Regions from separate parts of the Paramicrobacterium fandaimingii genome, predicted to be linked through region 2. Evidence: predicted binding sites of a transcription regulator. Region 2 holds the regulator's gene; each other region holds the start of a gene.
What was found. The regulator HrcA, encoded in region 2, represses chaperone genes, less so after heat shock. The targets are predictions, from matches to a motif close to TTNGCACTCGNNNNNNNCGAGTGCNAA.

Region 1: the regulator HrcA is predicted to act here: its motif matches at 3,913-3,939, upstream of HCR84_RS17380 (Hsp20/alpha crystallin family protein).
Region 3: the regulator HrcA is predicted to act here: its motif matches at 4,725-4,751, upstream of groL (chaperonin GroEL).

Annotation. Positions count from the first base shown of each region.
Region 1 is NZ_CP061170.1:3,590,318-3,596,594, forward strand. It holds gene iolC (5-dehydro-2-deoxygluconokinase) at 1-843, opposite strand, end outside; gene HCR84_RS17365 (Ppx/GppA phosphatase family protein) at 1,006-1,944, shown strand; gene HCR84_RS17370 (glycine zipper domain-containing protein) at 2,006-2,215, opposite strand; gene HCR84_RS17375 (J domain-containing protein) at 2,313-3,296, opposite strand; gene HCR84_RS17380 (Hsp20/alpha crystallin family protein) at 3,424-3,864, opposite strand; gene HCR84_RS17385 (MarR family winged helix-turn-helix transcriptional regulator) at 4,002-4,490, opposite strand; gene HCR84_RS17390 (stealth family protein) at 5,000-6,277, shown strand, end outside.
Region 2 is NZ_CP061170.1:1,842,498-1,848,774, forward strand. It holds gene HCR84_RS08940 (PhoH family protein) at 1-83, opposite strand, end outside; gene HCR84_RS08945 (HIT domain-containing protein) at 70-426, opposite strand; gene HCR84_RS08950 (16S rRNA (uracil(1498)-N(3))-methyltransferase) at 462-1,190, opposite strand; gene dnaJ (molecular chaperone DnaJ) at 1,192-2,298, opposite strand; gene hrcA (heat-inducible transcriptional repressor HrcA) at 2,383-3,408, opposite strand; gene HCR84_RS08965 (DUF4870 domain-containing protein) at 3,586-4,266, shown strand; gene hemW (radical SAM family heme chaperone HemW) at 4,268-5,494, opposite strand; gene HCR84_RS08975 (DUF1990 domain-containing protein) at 5,495-6,151, opposite strand; gene lepA (translation elongation factor 4) at 6,156-6,277, opposite strand, start outside.
Region 3 is NZ_CP061170.1:2,311,369-2,317,645, reverse strand. It holds gene HCR84_RS11180 (ABC transporter ATP-binding protein) at 1-906, opposite strand, end outside; gene HCR84_RS11175 (DsbA family protein) at 1,173-2,093, shown strand; tRNA gene HCR84_RS11170 (tRNA-Thr) at 2,137-2,209, shown strand; gene HCR84_RS11165 (hypothetical protein) at 2,264-2,650, opposite strand; gene HCR84_RS11160 (nitroreductase family protein) at 2,647-3,219, opposite strand; gene msrB (peptide-methionine (R)-S-oxide reductase MsrB) at 3,216-3,617, opposite strand; gene HCR84_RS11150 (DUF3263 domain-containing protein) at 3,748-4,041, shown strand; gene HCR84_RS11145 (LytR C-terminal domain-containing protein) at 4,201-4,644, shown strand; gene groL (chaperonin GroEL) at 4,789-6,277, shown strand, end outside.

The DNA.
Region 1 (6,277 bases), 1.7 Mb from region 2:
GTCAAGCGACCATCCGCTCAGCAGCCCGAAGGTCAACGCTCCCCCGAAGCTGTCGCCTGCGCCGAGGCCGTTGACGACGTCGACGAAGTACGGCGGAACTTCAACGCTTTCGTCACGTGTCTTGGCGAGCACGCCCTTGGGCCCCTGCTTGACGATCGCGATCTCCACGCCGCGCTCGAGCAGCGCGTCGGCTGCGCGTTGCGGGTCGGTCTCGCCAACCGCGACCTCGCACTCTTCGCGGTTGCCGACGGCGACGGTCACGTGCGCGAGCGCCTTCTGCACCTGCTCGCGGGCAGCGTCAGCCGACTCCCAGAACATGGGGCGGTAGTCGAGGTCGAGAATCGTGTGCTCGCGGCGGCCACGGGCCTCCCAGGCTGCGAAGTGCGAGCTGCGGCTGGGCTCCTCCGACAGGCCGGTCACTGTCGACCAGTAGATGCGAGCGTTGCGGATCGCGTCGAGGTCGAGGTGCTCCTCTCTGATGTTCAGGTCGGGAGCCTTCGGCTTGCGATAGAAGTAGAGCGGAAAGTCGTCTGGAGGGAAGATCTCGCAGAACGTAACGGGCGTCGGGTTCTCGTCGTCGACAAAAATGTAGCGGTTGTCAACGCCGAGCCGCCCTGCCTCGCGAATGCAGAACCGGCCGAAGGGGTCGTCCCCCACCCCGGTCACGACGGCGCTGCGCAGTCCGTGCCTGGCCGCGGCAACGGCGACGTTCGTTGCGCTTCCTCCGAGATACTTGCCGAACGTCTCGACGTCCTCAAGGCCCACGCCGTCTTGGAGCGGGTAGATGTCTGTGCCGATTCGACCAATGGTGATGAGGTCGAATGCGTCGTTCTGCGTTGTCATACGTCGATGTATCGCTCTCTCGTGAAGTGCTCAAGCCTGCTTACATCCTATTGTCTTAACAAATGAATCGTCAAGGCGACAGATCACCGCACGTGATTGGCACGGGAATAAGGTGGTGTTTGGGAGTTCCCAGGCAGGATGCTCCCCTGTAAAGGAGCATCCATGACTCGCGTCGCCGCCATCGACTGTGGCACCAACTCCATCCGCCTGCTCATCGCCGACGTGGCAGAGGGAAAGCTCACCGACATCGTGCGCACCCTCGAGGTCGTGCGTCTCGGGCAGGGTGTCGACCGCACGGGCCGCTTTGACGATGCTGCCCTCGATCGCACACTCGATGCGACCCGCGACTACGCGGCGCAGTGCCGAGAGCACGGTGTCGAACGCGTGCGCTTCGTTGCGACGTCGGCGACGCGGGATGCCGCGAATCGTCTCGTCTTCATCGATGCCGTTCGCGACATCATCGGCGTCGAACCCGAAGTGCTCTCGGGCATCGAGGAGGCAGAGATGTCGTTTCGCGGCGCCACGAGCGTGCTGCCCCCAGGGTCTGGCCGTCTCGTCGTCGACCTCGGCGGCGGGTCGACAGAACTCGTGCTCGGCGACGGCGATTCGCTGTCTTCGTACTCCATGAACGTCGGCTGCGTGCGCATGACCGAGCGCAATATCGCGCACGATCCCCCGACCTCCGACGAGAGAAGCGGGGTCGTCGGCGACGTGAACGCGGCACTCGATGCGGCGGCAGCATCCGTCGATCTCGGCCGCGTGCGAGAAGTCGTCGGTGTTGCCGGAACCATCACAACGCTCACGGCGCATGCTCTCGGACTCGACAGCTACGACCCCGAAGCCATCAACGGCACCCGGCTGAGCATGCAGGCGATGCTCGACGCGTGCGACGACCTCGCGCGCATGCCACGGGACCAGAGGGCCGCGCTCCCGTATATGCACCCGGGTCGCGTTGACGTCATCGCCGCTGGCTCTCTCACGTGGAACACCGTTCTGACACGCACAGTTGAGGCGGTCACGGCGGCTGGAGGCACGCTCGATTCCGTTGTCACGAGCGAGCACGACATTCTCGACGGCGTCGCGCTCTCGCTCGCGGACTGAGCTGCGGCCGTGCGCGCCCTGCCCGTCGCCGATTGCTCAGCGCGCCAGGCAGCTGAGTTCGTCACTTCCCTGGCCGTTCCGGCTGAGAACCCTCACCGGAATCATCACGCTTCGGCTGATTGTTGAAGCCCGCCCCAAAAGCAATTCCGAGCGCGATGCCGATGGCGATTCCCGCTCCAATGTTGTCCATCGCAACGCCAAGGGCCGCCCCGATGCCGATTCCGATAGCCAGTCCGGCGCCGAGATTCATTCCACCCTTGCGCTCGCTCATCACCATCATCTCCTGCTCGCCGCGGCGACCGACGCGGCCGCCACACCCTCAGGTTAGACGCGTGCCCAGCCGCGAGACATCCACCGCGCGACGGAGATCAGACCATACGGATGCTGTTCTGAAGACGCGTGCGCACCTCAAACATGTCAGTTCCCGCAGGCCTCGCTGCGTCAGGAACACCGACACGCAGAAAGTGCCCGACAACCGAACGCTGCACGGCAAACGACGCGATGCCGCGTGTGCGACCCAGCGCCGTTATCGCGTCGTCGAGGGTGTCGTCCGGAAGCACGATCACCAGCGCGGTGAACGACACGCGTGCCGCCCGCGCAACCGCCTTCGCCCTGGTGGCGAGCGCGTGCACGGGCTTCTCGCCTTTTGCCAAGCCCTCGCTGATGAGGTCACCGCGCCGCACTTTCGCTGGCGCTCCCCAGTCCTCCGACTGCACGGCGAACAGGCCACTCGGGCCCAGCACGACGTGGTCGATCTTGCGGGTGTCGCTCGCGGCAGCATCCGCATCGACGACCCACTTGTCGCTTCCTCGGTCTGTCGCGACCCCGTGCCACACGGTGTATCCCATGCCAAGCTCACCGAGCGCGCGCGCTGTCGCCTCTTCGGCGAGGGCGTCGGCGAGCGCATGCCTGATCTCGCTCGGTGCCCGGCGAATCAGCGCTTCGTCATAGATGTCAACGGGCTCCGTGCCGCGACCAACCCACTCACGCATCAGCGTGGTGAAGCGATCACGTGCTCGCCCACCCGGATGCCCGTACATGCGCGCCTTCGGCCGAGAATCGCGCTGCGTCGACTGCGTGCGCCCCGTGCTCCACACGTGGTCTGCGTCGTCAGTGTCGGCGGCTGATGCCGGGCGGGCGGACGAGCGCTTGTCGTACTCTGCCCGTGCTTCAGGCGTTCCCACGCGCTCCCACGCGAGCTGCACGGCGTTGAAACGCGCGGCGCTTCCTCCGAGATCGGGGTGGGTCTGCCGTGCTTGGCGCCGATAGGCGCGCCGCAGCTCCGCATCACTCGCTGAGCGGTCAACACCGAGCACGTCATACGCGCTCTCGTCGAGGGGGCTTTCAGTCATGAAGAGCTTTCAGATTGGGGACGACCAAAGACACTATCGCGAGAGGCTGTGTCGGCCATGAGTTTGGTCGCACAGCAACGACGCGGCCGTCGACCAATCGGTCGGCGGCCGCGTCGCATTCCTTCGCTTACGCCGCGGCGACGTCGTCGAACTCTGGTGCCGGTTCGGCACTCGCCGAGTTCACGACGATCTTGCGGGGCTTCGCGCGCTCACTCACGGGGATCATGATGCTCAGCACGCCGTTGTCGTAGCTCGCGCTGATCTTCTCGGTGTCGACACCCTGTCCGAGGCTCAGCTGGCGCAGATACGACGCAGGTCCCCGCTCGCGGGTGATCCACCTCACACCGTCGCCGCCTGACACCGGGCGCTGCGCGCGAATGGTCAGAAGCTGGCCGTCCACGTCGATGTCGACCGATCCCGGGTCAATCCCGGGCACGTCGGCGTTGAGCACATACGTGTCGCTGTCGCGATACAGATCCATCGGCATCTTTCGCGGCCCAGCGGGCGAGTCGGCGAATGCGCTGGCAAACGAGGCGAACTCGCGGAATGGGTCAAATGTTGCAGTCATTAGGTAACCTCCAAAACTTGAGTGTGTATTACTCAACGGCAACGGAGATGAGCACGCACCTATTCCGTGTGCTCACTTTTCTGCCTCGCTGACAGCGAACATGCGCTCGGGCATGCACAGTCTTCGGCGACTCGCACCTACATGGGCCCCGTCGTCATGCCGAAGCGACGATCGGGGTCAAGACGGTCGAGCACCTTCGCCATAATGCGCCTCATGTCGGCGACGTCACGCTCGTCTAGGGCGTCAATCACGCTCTGGCGCACGGTGTCGACGTGACCGGGAGCCGTCTCGAGCACCTTCTGCCACCCGTCGTCTGTGAGCTGGGCGTTGATCGCGCGGCGGTCGTCGACGTCGGGGACTCGCCTGACATAGCCTCGCCGCTCAAGGCGCGAGACGACATGGGACAGGCGGGGGAGCGTCGCGTTTGTGCGCGAGGCGAGTCGGGTCATGCGCAAAGACCGGCCTTCTGCCTCAGAGAGCATGGCCAGAGTGAAGTATTCGAAGTGCGTCAGATCGGCGTCGTGTTGAAGCTGAGTATCGAGAGCGCCGGGCAACAGCTCAACAACCGCGACGAGTCGAGTCCACGCCGCAAGCTGCTCAGGCGAGAGCCAGTGAGGTTCTGTCATACCCCCATTCTACCTTTAGTTGATGCGACAAGTAGTTCGTGCTCCATTCCTTGTAGCAACAACTACGGGAACACGCGGTTCCCTCGAGTCGCTCGGTTTCCTCCAGCTCACTCTCGCCGCTGGTGAGAGTGAGCTGGACAACCGGATTCGCCATGGGGAAGTCGATGCGGTAACTCTATTGACTGGTTATTATGCCCGAGATTCATCCGATCTCGGGCATCGTCGCGTGTGGGCAGTGGACGTAGACTAGCGAATGAAAAGGGGGCCTATTGGGAGAATCAGACGACACCCGGTTTGACCGGGATTCGGATACAGCGTTCCGGTCGCGCGAGCACGCGAGCGACTCCGCAGATCCGACAGCCCCTGAGCCCGTCCACGATGCGCCGCGCTTCTCGATAGACGAGCCTGTCATTCGAGTTGACGACCGAAAGCGTTTTGATCGTGACGACGTCGTCCACCGCAAAGGCTATTACTCGCTCTCGACGGGAACGTTCACTCCTCGCGATGCGATGATCTCGGATCTCATCGCCATTGCAGAAGCACTGGAGCAGGCGGAGATCGACTACCTCCTGGTGCGCGGAGAAGACGACCAGGAGACCATCGCCGTTGATCGACGCGACCGCCGCGCAGTTGAAGCGACCTTCGCCGGTGCCTTCGCCAATGAGCCGTTCTACGCGCTCACCCTGCCGAAGAAGCACAACCACGACGTTTCAGCCGCGCCCTTCTACACGGTCGACAAGGATGCTCGGGCCCTTCTCATCGCCGACGGAGCACTCTCGACGGATCCGAAGGCCAAGGTGCTCCGACTCTTTCGGCCACGCGTCGAACCGATCGGGCGACTCCGTTATGGGCCGAAGTCAGCCCCGCAGCTGGAGTTCTGGAGTTTCGGAGAGCAGACGATCGTCGCGCCGACTCCGAACGCGCTCACACGTCAGCAGCTTGACCGCTCGGAAGCCGTTATCGCGACAGTCACGCGCTTCGGCAGGGAATGGCCGACTCTCGAGAACATGTTCGCAGAACTCGCGAGTGACGTCGGGTTCGACATCGACATTGTCTTCTCGTGGGTCGACGGGTCAAGCGCCGATTACCAAAAAGCGCGCGCAGAGCAGATGGAGGGCGTTGTCGTGGGGGAGGGCGACGACTCCGTCGCCCGTTTTCGCCAGATTGACGAACTCAAGTATGCCCTCAGGAGCATCTACCTCTTTGCGCCCTGGGTCCGACGCATCTTCATCGCCTCCGACTCCCCGCCACCAGCCTGGCTCAAGCACCACCCCAAGGTCACCTTCGTTCCGGCCGAGAAGCACTTTGCCGACCCGAGCGTGCTTCCGACACACAACTCTCACGCCGTCGAAAGCCAGCTTCAGCACATTCCCGGTCTCGCGGAGCACTTTTTATATTCCAATGACGACATGTTCTTCGGACGCACTGTAAGCCCCGATCTCTTCTTCTCACCAGGTGGTGTCACCAAGTTTGTCGAAGCACGCACGCGTATCGGACTCGGAGACACCGATCCCGGGCGCAGCGGCCACGAGAATGCCGCCCGTGTGAATCGTGAAGTCTTGCGCGCGCGATTTGGGAAGGTGACGACGCGGCATCTCGAGCATTGTGCCGCACCGCTGCGTGTGAGCGTTCTCTCCGAGATGGAGCGAGAGTTCCCGGACGAATTCCGTCGTACCGCTGCCGCGCGGTTTCGCTCCGCCACCGACATCTCCGTGACCAACTCGTTCTATCACTACTACGCACTCATGACCGGGCGTGCTGTCGAGCAGCGGCAAGCGAAGGTGAAG
Region 2 (6,277 bases):
AGCACCTGCACCATTGCGATGCCGTCGACGAGAATCTCTGCCGTCGCCTCGCTGTGCGGTTGTGGTTGGTCAGTGTCCGACAAGTGTTCCCTCTCCGAGATCTCCAGCCAGCACATGGGCATGCACGTGGAAAACTGTCTGGCCAGCGTCCGCACCGCTGTTGAAAATCAGCCGGTATTGTCCACCAGCGCGTTCATCCGCGATCTGCTGTGCCTGTGCAACAAGCTTCGCTAGGAGTGCGGGATCTGCGGCAGCGAGCTCTGCAACTGTTGCGTACTCTGCTGTTTTGGGCACAACAAGCACGTGAACTGGTGCCTGAGGATTGATGTCTTCGAACGCAATCAGATCATCGTTCTCCGCGACAATCGTCGCCGGAATCTCACGGGAGATGATGCGGCTGAAGATGCTCGGAGTTGTCTCTGTCATGCCTCTATCCTACGGAACCATCGCGTGCGCGGTAGCTACCATTCCTGTGTCAAGACGTTGAGAACTGCGAGCGCCGCCGCGCCGGCAGACGACGTGCGCAGCACCTGTGAGCCAAGACGCACCCTCTCGGCATTCGCCGCGGTGAGCTCGCGTAGCTCCTCGTCGGCGATTCCGCCCTCCGGACCGACAACGAGAACGATCGAACGATCATCGAGCTGGATGCTGCTGAGCGCGGTTTCTGCGTCGGGGTCGAGCACCAGCATCCGCTGTTCCGCGCTGCCTGAGGCAAGCATCGCGGTTGTGGCGAGCGGCTTCACTGTCGGAACGTGTGCTCTCAATGACTGCTTCGTCGCCTCGCGCGCGATCGTCTGCCACCGTTGCGCACCCTTGGCTGCCTTTGCGGCGTCCCAGCGTGACACGCTGCGCTTTGCCTGCCACGGAATGATGCAGCTGACGCCGAGTTCCGTGCACATCTGCACCGCCCGTTCGTCTCGATCGCCTTTCGCCAGGGCCTGGGCAAGCGAGATCACGGGCTGCCGCTCGTCGTGGCTGCTCACGCTCTCTGCGCGCAGTGTGACTTCAGTCGGACGAGCCGTCTCGACGACGCACTCGACGAGCAGCCCGCGACCGTTTCCGACGAGCACCGCTTCACCGGCACGAACACGAGAGACCGAAACGGCGTGCTTTGCTTCCAACCCGGAGAGCACAAGGCGGTCACCAGGCGACGCGCCCTCGAGCGCGTCATTGAGGAAGAGACTGCTCATGTCAGCTCACAAAACGGTCGCGAAGCTTCGCGAAGAGGCCCTGCTGAAAGTGAGCGAGTTCGGGCTTCGGGTCGCGACGGCGCTCCGAGAACTGGCGGATCATCTCCCGTTCCTTATGATCGAGCTTCGACGGCGTCACCACTTGCACGCCGACACGCAGATCTCCGCGCGCGCTGCTGCGCAGACCCGTGATCCCGCGGTCCTTGATCACCAGAACATCGCCGCTCTGAACGCCAGGGCGAATATCAAGATCGACGTCACCGTCCAGTGCATTGATCGTGCTCGTCGTACCGATGATCGCATCGGCCATTGACACTTCGAGGGTGCAGAGAACGTCGTCGCCGTTGCGGCTGAAGACGTCGTCGTGCCTCACCTTGATCTCGAGATAGAGATCGCCCGATGGACCGCCGCCTTGTCCGACCTCGCCGCTTCCTGGCATCTGCAGACGCAGCCCGGTGTCGACGCCAGAGGGGATATCTACCGAAACGGTGCGGCGTGCGCGCACGCGACCCTGCCCCTGGCACGTCACGCACGGGTTTGGAATGATCGTGCCGTACCCCCGGCACGATCCACACGGGCTTGCGGTGACGACGTTGCCGAGCAGTGACCGAACGGTGCGCTGCACCTGCCCCGTTCCGTGGCAGATGTCACAGGTGATCGGTGATGTCCCCGGTTGACAGCACGAACCTTCGCAGGTCTCGCAGAGCACCGCCGTGTCGACCTCGATGTGCTTCGTGGTTCCGAACATCACATCGATGAGGTCGATCTCAATACGCAGAAGCGCATCTTCTCCTCGCTCTTGGCGCGATCGGGGGCCACGCCCTGCGCCGCCTCCACCGCCGAAGAACGTATCGAAGATGTCGCCGAATCCACCGAAGCCACCACCGCCGCCGCCGAACGGGTTGCGGCCCCCGGCATCATATTCGGCGCGCTGCTGCGAATCGCTGAGCACGTCATAGGCGTGCGTGACATTCTTAAACGTCTCTGCTGCCTCGGGACTTGGGTTGACGTCAGGGTGCAGCTGCCGCGCAAGCTTGCGGTATGCCTTCTTGATCTCGTCGACAGACGCGTCACGCGACACGCCGAGGGTTTCGTAGTGGTCAGCCACTCGCGGCCTTTCCTCGTCGTTCGCCGGTCGGGCTCGTCCGGCGGTTGTGCAATTCTGTGCGCCGAGCCGCGCACGTGGAGAGTGTCACTCGACCCCGAGAAGCCGAGAAAGATAGCGGGCAACGGCGCGCACGGCCGTGATGTTTCCCGCATAGTCCATTCTCGTGGGTCCGAGCACACCAAGACGGGCGATTTCGCCAGCAGAGGAACGGTACCCGCTCGTCACGATGCTTGTCTCATCGAGACCGAACGGTGCGTTTTCTCTGCCGATGCTCGCCGAGACTCCCAGCTGGTCGGCCTGCATCTCGCCGAACAGTCGGAGCAGCACGACCTGCTGCTCCAGCGCCTCGAGCACGGGAAAAATGCTTCCTGAGAAATCCTCTTCTGTTCGCGCAAGGTTCGCAGCGCCCGCCATTACCAGGCGGTCTTCGCGATAATGGCCGAGAACCTCGAGCACGACGTCGCGCACCGCACCAGCAAGCGCAGAAGGCTCCCCCGCTGCGTCCTTCTCACCGCGATTCATGAGCTCAACGGCGGCGGCATTGACAGTGCGCGACGAGACGTCGTCGTTGATCTGAACCTTGATACTCCCGACCGCATCATCGTCGAGCGGATGATCTGCTTCAACAAGTCGCTGATCAACGCGTCCGTTATCGATGATTACGACGACAAGCAACGTGCTTTCGCTCACAATGACAAGCTCGACGTGACGCACGGACGCCCGCGCGAACGACGGGTACTGAACGAGGGCCACTTGGTTTGTCAGCTGCGAGAGAAGGCGAACAGTTCGCCGCAGAACGTCGTCAAGGTCGGCCGATGGCTCAAGGAACATCTCAATGGCACGGCGCTGGGCAGGCGAAAGCGGCCGCTTATCAGCAAGCTGATCGACGAAGAGTCGATACCCCTTATCTGTCGGCACACGACCAGACGAGGTGTGGGGAGCGACGATGAGCTCTTCTTCCTCGAGCAACGCCATATCGTTGCGTATCGTGGCGGCAGAGACACCGAACCTGTGACGATCGACGATGCTCTTTGAGCCCACAGGTTCGCGAGAAGACACGTAGTCGGTGACGATCGCCCGCAGAACATCGAGACTGCGTTCAGACACCACGGTTACCGCCTCCTCTCTGGCACTCGTTCTCTCAGAGTGCCAATCTTAGTCGGTGACAATGCGGCGCGGACAATTGCAGCCTCACCGCCGTGTCTGTAGGTTTACTCCTAAGTCTTGCGAAGGACTTGACTCGAGCGTTCGCCAGCAAGCGAACTCACCACAGCGAAAGGCGAAGCAATGACTGACCCGAATGCACCGCAGCCGGCCGATCCAAATCAGCCGCCCAACACGCAAGGCCAGCCATCCCAGACACCACCGCAGCAGCCGCAGTACGGCCAGCAGCAGCCACCCCAGTATGGACAGCAGCAGCCGCCGCAGCAGGGTCAGCCGGGTCAGCAGCCGTATGCACAGCAGCCCCCGCAGCAAGGACAGCAGCCCTACGGTCAGCAGCCGTATGCACAGCAGCCCCCGCAGCAAGGACAGCAGCCGTACGGTCAGCCCCAGTACTCCCAGGCTCCCGGTGCTCAGCCGCTCACTCCTCAAGATGACAAGATGTGGGCGATGTGGTCCCACTTCGGCGGTGTTCTGAGCATTCTGCCGTCGCTCATCATCTACCTGGTGTTCAAGGACCGTGGTCCTTTCGTGCGTCAGGAAGCAAAAGAGGCTCTCAACTGGCAGATTACGATCCTTATCGTCATGATCGCATGGTCGATCATCGTGGGCATTTTGAGCGGCATCATCGTGACGTCCATGATCGCTGGGGGAAGCTTCGGCGCGATCGGCGGTCTGACTGCACTGTTCAGCCTCTTGAGCTGGCTCCCGTACATTCTCAACCTGATCTTCTCGATCATCGGCGGAGTCAAGGTCAAGGGTGGTCAGCCGTACCGCTACCCGGTCAACTTCCGCTTCATCAAGTAAGTCAGTCGGTCAGACGTCGCACGACGGCGTCGGCCAGGAGCCGCCCTTTTACGGTCAGTACGATTCGACCGCGAAGGGCGGCTTCGGCGTTAACGAGCTCATCGGCAATGAGCTCAGCGACAGCGGTCCGCCCAGAAGCGCTCAGCACACGTGTCGAGAGTCCCTCTCGGATTCGGGTTTCGAGGAGAATTCGCTCGATCCGTCGCGTCTCGCTGTCGAGCGTTTCCCTGCCAGCGGCTGGCGATGTCGCATCGGCAAGCCGCGCCGCATATGCTGCGGGGTGCTTGACGTTCCACCAGCGCACGCCCCCAACGTGACTGTGCGCTCCCGGGCCGACCCCCCACCAGTCCTGTCCCGTCCAATACGCGCGATTGTGGCGCGACCGTTCGTCGGGAGTGCGCGCCCAATTGCTGACTTCGTACCAGCTGAAGCCCTCGGCGGCGAGCGTCGATTCTGCAACCTCGTACATGTCGGCCTCGAGATCGTCATCGGGGATGGCGACCTCACCTCGGCGAATCTGGCGGGCGAGCTTCGTGCCGTCCTCAACGATCAGGGCATACGCAGACAGGTGATCAGGGTTCTGGCGCAACGCGTGCTCCAGTGAGCGTTTCCAATCGTCGAGGCTCTCCCCAGGGGCACCGTATATGAGATCGAGACTGACGCTGAGCCCAGCATCGCGAGCGGCCGAAACAACGTCGGGGATTCGGGCAGGGTCGTGCGTGCGCTCCAGGGTGGAGAGCACGTGCGGAACAGCGGATTGCATTCCGAAGGAGACCCGTGTGAACCCGGCGTCCGCAAGGTCCTGAAGGTAGCGTGCGTCGACGCTATCCGGATTCGCCTCCGTCGTCACTTCGGCATTCTCGCTCAAGCCGAACTGGTCGCGAACACCAGCTAGCATCCGCGCCAGGTCTTGCGCGGGCAAGAGCGTCGGCGTTCCCCCGCCGAAGAACACCGTCGACAGTGTGCGCGACTCTGCACCGAGGTCGTCAAGGACCTGCCAGGCTAGACGCACTTCCTGCAGCGCTTCATCGGCGTAATCCACCTGGCGTGCGCCGCGAAGCTCTGTGGCTGTGTAGGTGTTGAAATCACAGTAGCCGCAGCGAACGCGGCAGAACGGCACGTGCACGTACACGCCGAGATCACGCGCTGCGGAGTCAACGGCAGCCGACGGCGGAAGACGCCCATCGGGTGGTGCGGGGTCGCCGAGCGGCAGAGCGGACGGAGACATCTATTCGCGCACGTCGTTCGCCCAGGCGGGCGACAGTGCCCGCAGATACTGGGCAGACAATCGCTTGCGACGCCGCATGAGCAAAAACGGAAACACCGTGTAAAACCACCGGGCAGGTCTCACGAATGCCCGCACGGTGAACCACACGCTGTCGTCATCGCGATGCTCGATCGCGAACGATTCCTCGCCGCTGATCGCATGCCCGGAGACGGTTCCAAACGCAAATGCCACACGCTGCGGATCTTCAATCACATACACAACGCGCACGTGCCCACGAACAGAATATTGCCCGACGCGGCCCGATAGCGTTGCCGTCGTTCCCGACGTGATGTATGGGGTGCCATCAGAAGAGAAGCGGTCCTCCGTCCGATCGGCACCCGGCCGTATCGGCGTGCCGTCCTCTGCGAAGCGCACACCTTGGTAGGCGTCGCCGCTGCCTCGCTCGATGTCTGAAACGGTGATTCCCGCGAGCCGAAGTACTTGCCACGAGAGAATTGAGGCGGATGCAGCGGCGAAACGCTCATCGCCGCTGCCGATCTTGATGGTGTCCTCGTACGGTTTGTAGCCATCGGGAGGGTACTGCAAGAGGTCGGCAGCCTGAGTCGCGCCGACGGCCGCGTAGTCCGTCGGCTTGTCTTCGAAGTTGGACCGGCGCATCAGCTTACTTCTTGTCCTTCTTTGTCTCGGTCTCGCCGCTGAGAGCCGCGATGAAAGCCTCCTGGGGCACTTCCACGCGCCCAACCATCTTCATGCGCTTCTTGCCCTCTTTCTGCTTCTCCAGCA
Region 3 (6,277 bases), 470 kb from region 2:
TTCGACGAGGTCGACCTCGATCTCGAGGCCCTCAGACGGGTTGTTCGACACAACGATGTCTTCGGGGCGGAAGCCGATGGTGACTTCTGAACTGGTTGACTCGTTGAGAACCTCGCGCTCGACGGGAACAACGGTGGAACCGAACTGAACTCCGCCGTCGGCGATGCTGCTCGTGAGCAGGTTCATAGCGGGCGAGCCGATGAAGCCGGCGACGAACACGTTCGATGGCTTCTCGTAGAGGTCGCGCGGTGTTCCAACCTGCTGCAGTAGGCCGTCTTTCAGCACAGCGATGCGATCGCCCATGGTGAGCGCCTCTGTCTGGTCGTGCGTGACGTAGACGGTCGTGACACCGAGGCGACGCTGCAGTGATGCAATCTGCGTACGAGTCTGCACGCGAAGCTTTGCGTCGAGGTTCGACAGCGGTTCATCCATGAGGAAGACCTGCGGCTGGCGAACGATGGCGCGGCCCATCGCGACACGCTGACGCTGACCGCCCGAGAGGGCCTTCGGCTTGCGGGCGAGGTAGTCCTCGAGGTCGAGGAGCTTTGCTGCCTCCTGAACACGCTCAGCGCGCTCGGCCTTGTTGACGCCGGCGATCTTGAGCGCGAAGCCCATGTTCTCGGCAACCGTCATGTGTGGGTAGAGCGCGTAGTTCTGGAAGACCATGGCGATGTCGCGGTCTTTCGGGGGAATGTCGGTGACATCGCGGTCACCGATCATGATGCGACCCTCGTTTACCTCTTCGAGGCCGGCGAGCATACGCAGCGATGTGGACTTACCGCAACCAGAGGGTCCCACGAGAACAAGGAACTCGCCGTCGGCGATGTCAAGGTCGAGCTGGTCGACTGCGGGGCGGGTACCACCGGGGTAAACACGGGTGGCTTTGTCGAAAGTTACCGACGACATAGTGCTGTTTCTCCTTCACCGGCAGGTACGTGCCGGACGATCCGAGTGACGGAGCGGGGCATACCTGCCCCGCAACACGGCATCTTCACCGCGTTAACACATCAGTATGGCACGAACTGAGGCGCGCACAGAACCGATGCGGTTTTACCGAGCAGTTTGGGGTTTTCCCAGCGGGCCGCATTAGCATCGGAAGGTAATTGCGCGCGTGGCCTCCCGAAGATGTGCACAGCTGCGCCGCATTCCCGAGATCTTTCAAGTGAGGTTCAATGGCCGGCGACGGTGAGATTGACGACTCGACGAGCCCGAGCAAGCGTCACCAGGTGCGCGAAAAGGCACGGCAGCTTCGTGAGAAGCAGCACAAGCGCGACGTGCGCAACCGCGTGCTTCTTCAAGGTGGAATCGGCGTGCTCATCATTGCCATCATCGTCGCTGTCGTCATGATCGTCGTCTCGTCGATCAAGCCTGAGACCGCCGGGCCGAAAAACATGGCGAGCGACGGAATCGTGATCGGCAAAGATCTTGTCGCGCACACGACCCCCGCACTCGCTGCCGGAGCATCCCCCGTGCAGGCGACGGCGGATCCCGATGTCGCCCACATTCGCATCTATGTTGACTACCTGTGCCCGTGGTGCGGTGATTTCGAGAAGACGAACATCGACCAGCTCGAAGGCTGGCTGAATTCTGGCGCCGCCGTTCTGGAGATTCACCCCATTGCCGTGCTCACGAGCAAGTCCCAGGGGACCGAGTATTCGCTGCGTGCAGCGAACGCTGCGGCCTGCGTTGCCAACGAATCGCCTGACTCCTTCTTCGCGTTCAACAAGGCGCTTTTCGAGAAGCAGCCGGAAGAGGGCACGAAGGGGCTCACGGACGACCAGCTCGTCTCGATGGCCACGTCGGCCGGCGCGTCGTCGATTGACAACTGCGTCGACGACAAGACGTACTCCTCGTGGGTGCAGTCGGCAACGGAACGCGCCGTGAGCGGCCCGCTTCCCGGCACGGACGTCGAACGGGTCGAAGCCACGCCGACGGTGCTCGTGAACGGCAAGCAATACACGGGTTCGCTGACCGACGAAGAAGAATTCCACGCATTCGTCGTTGCAACGAATAGCGAAACCGTTGCGACAACCACCCCATCGCCCTCCGCGAGCCCTCAGGGAGACGAGGGAAAAGACTCCGATGAGAAGTGACGTTCACATCGACGTCTGACAGCCCCTATGATGGATAGGTCCCGCCGCCTTAGCTCAGTTGGTAGAGCACTTGACTTGTAATCATGTGGTCGCGAGTTCGATTCTCGCAGGCGGCTCAGAAGGGCCCCGCTTCCGAGAGGAAGACGGGGCCCGATGCTTGTGTTGGCGGCTTACGCGTTGTCCGTTGCCGGCCAGACGAGAGGCTCCGAACCCCACTCCGAGAGGCTGTCAGGTGCGGGGAAGCCGAGGTCGTAATACAGCTGCGGTGCGCCGACCGCGCCGAAGTCATCGAGCTTCGCCGTGATGCGCGTCGCACTCACTTCGGCGAGACGCACGCGGATGCGCTCGCCAGAATCGAGTTCGAGGCGATACGGGTCCGCAAGGTAGCCGATTCCTCTCTCATCGAGCGCTTCTTCGGCCGTCATCCAGTCGACGGGGCCGATAACGTGGCGCCCGAGCAGGTCGACGGCAGTGAAATCGTCGCCGTCAGGCAGCATCCAGCCGACGCGCTCGCCGTCTGGCCTGCGGTGCTCGATCCAGTGTGAACGGTCTGTCATATGCGTTCGTTGCCTTCCGTGTTGTCCGGTTCCTCAGTGAGGGAGGTGAGGAAGTGATCGGCGTTGACGGGTGCTGCGGGCCGCGTGGTGTGGGCGCCGTCTGTGCCGCCGACGTAGAGCCAGCCGAGAAGATACTCGTGCTGCTCGAGGCGATGCATGTGATGAACCTCGGGCGAGCGTACATGGCTTCCGGTTCGCCACATCACTCCCCACCCCGCATCGGTGAGCAGCAAGCTGAGCATGTGCGCCACGCCGGATGCTGTTGCCTCCTGCTCCCAGACGGGAACCTTTGCACTCTGCTGTGGAACCACGACGAGGGCGATGAGCAGGGGCGCGCGCAGCGGCTTCGACGATGGCTTGTCGTCGCCAGCGGCAGCGGCAAGCGCGTGGCCGAGATCGACGCGCGCGTCCCCGCGCAGCTCGACGAGTCGCCACGGAGCGAGGCCGCTGTGATCTGCGACGTGACCGGCGGCCGCGACGAGCAGAAGAAGCTCGTCGTGGCTGGGCGACGCGTCAGTCACCTTCGACCGTGAGCGCCTCGCGGTGACCAGGTCGATGAGGTTGCTCACGACTGCGGTGTGAATCCGAGCGAGATCGAGTTCATGCAGTAGCGGTCACCGGTCGGGGTGCCGAAGCCATCATCGAAGACGTGGCCGAGGTGTGAATCGCACGCAGCGCAGCGCACCTCTGTGCGCACCATGCCAAGGCTGCGATCTTCGGTGAGCGTGACGGCTTCGGGTCGCACTGACTCGTAGAAGCTCGGCCAGCCGCATGCGGAGTCAAACTTCGTTCCGCTCTTGAACAGCTCTGCACCGCATGCCGCACACGTGTACACGCCGGCGCGGTCCTCGTCGAGGAGCTCACCCGTCCACGGACGTTCCGTCGCTGCCTCGCGCAAGACGGCGTACTGCTCTGCAGACAGTTCGGCGCGCCACTGCTCGTCGGTCTTTTTCGTGTTGTCGGTCATGCGCGCTCCTGGATGTCGGAAATCAGTTCTCTTAAAAGGTTAAGCCGCGCGGGCGCTGGAATGTTCCGAATGCTCACACCGGGCTCCCACCAAGCTGCCGAGAAACTAGGATGGCGACGGAAGGGTCGAGATGGCGTCAGACGAGCGAAATGCACAGGCGGGCGAGCACGCGCCCGCCCCGCTGGGCGAGCGCGACAGAGCCATTCTCGATTTTGAACGACAATGGTGGACGCACGCGGGCACGAAGGAGCAGGCGATCAGGCAGCGTTTCGACGTGTCGTCTGCTCGCTACTATCAACTTCTCGCCGCCCTCATCCGGCGTCCCGAGGCTCTCGTGTACGATCCGATGCTGGTGAAGCGTCTGTTGCGCGTGCGAGATCAGAGGTCCGCGGCCCGACGTCGACGTACCTCGTCAGACCACTAGCGGCGACAGGCCCCGAACGAAGGAAGACCGCACCGTATGGGAAGTTCGCATCCCCGAGACCGATTTGATGACGTACCGCACTCGTCGCGAGTCGGCGCGCATCGAGCCCCGGGTCGGCGAGGGTGGCTCGGGTTCCTTTGGGCGGCTATTGCGACGATCGTGTTGATCGCCGTGGGAATCTTCGGGCTGAGCATTGCAACAGACCGTCTGAACCTCGATCAGGTGATCCCCGGTCCAAGCGAGCCGAGCGAGACGCCGACGCCGTCGCAGACGACGCCGGAGCCGACTGTCGAGCCGACAATCGATCCCGAGGCACTGATTCAGGTGCTCAATGGCACGACGACGCCAGGACTTGCCGGCGACGTCAAAGCCGTCCTCGGCGACGGCGGCTGGACATCGTCGAACGTCACAGCAAGCAATGCGAGCGATGACAGCCTTGAGAAGACGGTGATCTACTACGATGCCGACGCTCTTGAGGGGGCGGCACGCGGGGTCGCGAAAACCCTCGGAGTCGGCGCCGTCGAGTATTCAACGGAGTTCAGCGTCGGTGATGTTCCGCAGATCGTCGTCGTGCTCGGGTCTGATTACACCGCTGGGGGCTGAGCGCAACGGGTTATGCCGACGGCGAAACGATTCACAGCCTCGTAGCTTGCACTCGACGGTGCAGAGTGCCAGAATTGCCATTAGCACTCACCGTAGGGGAGTGCTAAGAACGTTCATTCACGTCCGGGAGGGACGAAACTCACGATGGCAAAGATCATTGCTTTTGACGAAGAGGCCCGACGCGGCCTCGAGCGTGGCCTCAACACGCTCGCCGACGCAGTCAAGGTGACGCTTGGGCCCCGCGGTCGCAACGTTGTCCTCGAGAAGAAGTGGGGCGCCCCCACCATTACGAACGACGGTGTGTCGATCGCCAAGGAGATCGAGCTCGACGAGCCGTACGAGAAGATCGGTGCAGAGCTGGTCAAGGAAGTTGCCAAGAAGACGGATGACGTCGCTGGCGACGGAACCACGACCTCGGTCGTTCTTGCTCAGGCGCTTGTGCGCGAAGGTCTGCGCAACGTCGCAGCCGGCGCCGACCCGATCGCGCTGAAGCGCGGCATCGAGAAGGCCGTTGCCGCGGTCTCCGACGAGCTGCTCTCGGCAGCCAAGGAGATCGAGACAAAGGAAGAGATCGCAGCAACCGCGTCGATCTCTGCCGCTGACCCGCAGATCGGCGAGATCATCGCCGAGGCCATCGACAAGGTGGGCAAGGAAGGCGTCGTCACGGTTGAGGAGTCGAACACGTTCGGCACCGAGCTCGAGCTGACCGAGGGCATGCGCTTCGACAAGGGCTACCTCTCTGGTTACTTCGTCACCGACCAGGACCGCCAGGAAGCTGTCTTCGAGGACCCGTATGTTCTCATCGTCAACTCGAAGATCTCGAACATCAAGGATCTGCTCCCTGTTGTCGACCAGGTCATCCAGGCTGGCAAGCAGCTTCTCATCATTGCCGAGGACGTCGAGGGCGAAGCGCTCGCAACTCTCGTTCTGAACAAGATCCGCGGAATCTTCAAGTCCGTTGCCGTCAAGGCTCCGGGCTTCGGAGACCGTCGCAAGGCCCAGCTGCAGGACATCGCGATCCTCACGGGTGGACAGGTCGTTTCCGAAGAGGTCGGCCTCAAGCTCGAGAACGTCACGCTTGATCTGCTCGGCCGTGCACGCAAGGTTGTCGTCACCAAGGACGAGACGACCATCGTCGAGGGTGGCGGAGAAGCCGAGGCCATTGCCGGTCGCGTCTCGCAGATCCGCAAGGAGATCGAGAACACCGACAGCGACTACGACCGCGAGAAGCTGCAGGAGCGCCTTGCCAAGCTCGCAGGCGGCGTTGCCGTCATCAAGGCTGGCGCCGCGACGGAGGTTGAGCTCAAGGAGCGCAAGCACCGCATCGAAGACGCCGTCCGCAACGCGAAGGCAGCTGTCGAAGAGGGCATCGTCGCCGGTGGTGGCGTCGCGCTCATCCAGGCGGGAAAGACCGCTTTCGACAAGCTGACGCTCGTCGGCGACGAGGCAACTGGCGCGAACATCGTCAAGGTTGCCATCGACGCTCCGCTGAAGCAGATCGCCACAAACGCAGGCCTCGAGCCTGGTGTTGTCGCAGAGAAGGTTCGCGGGCTCGAGGTCGGGTTCGGCCTCAACGCCGCGACAGGCGAGTACCAGGACATGCTGCTCGCTGGCATCGCTGACCCGGTGAAGG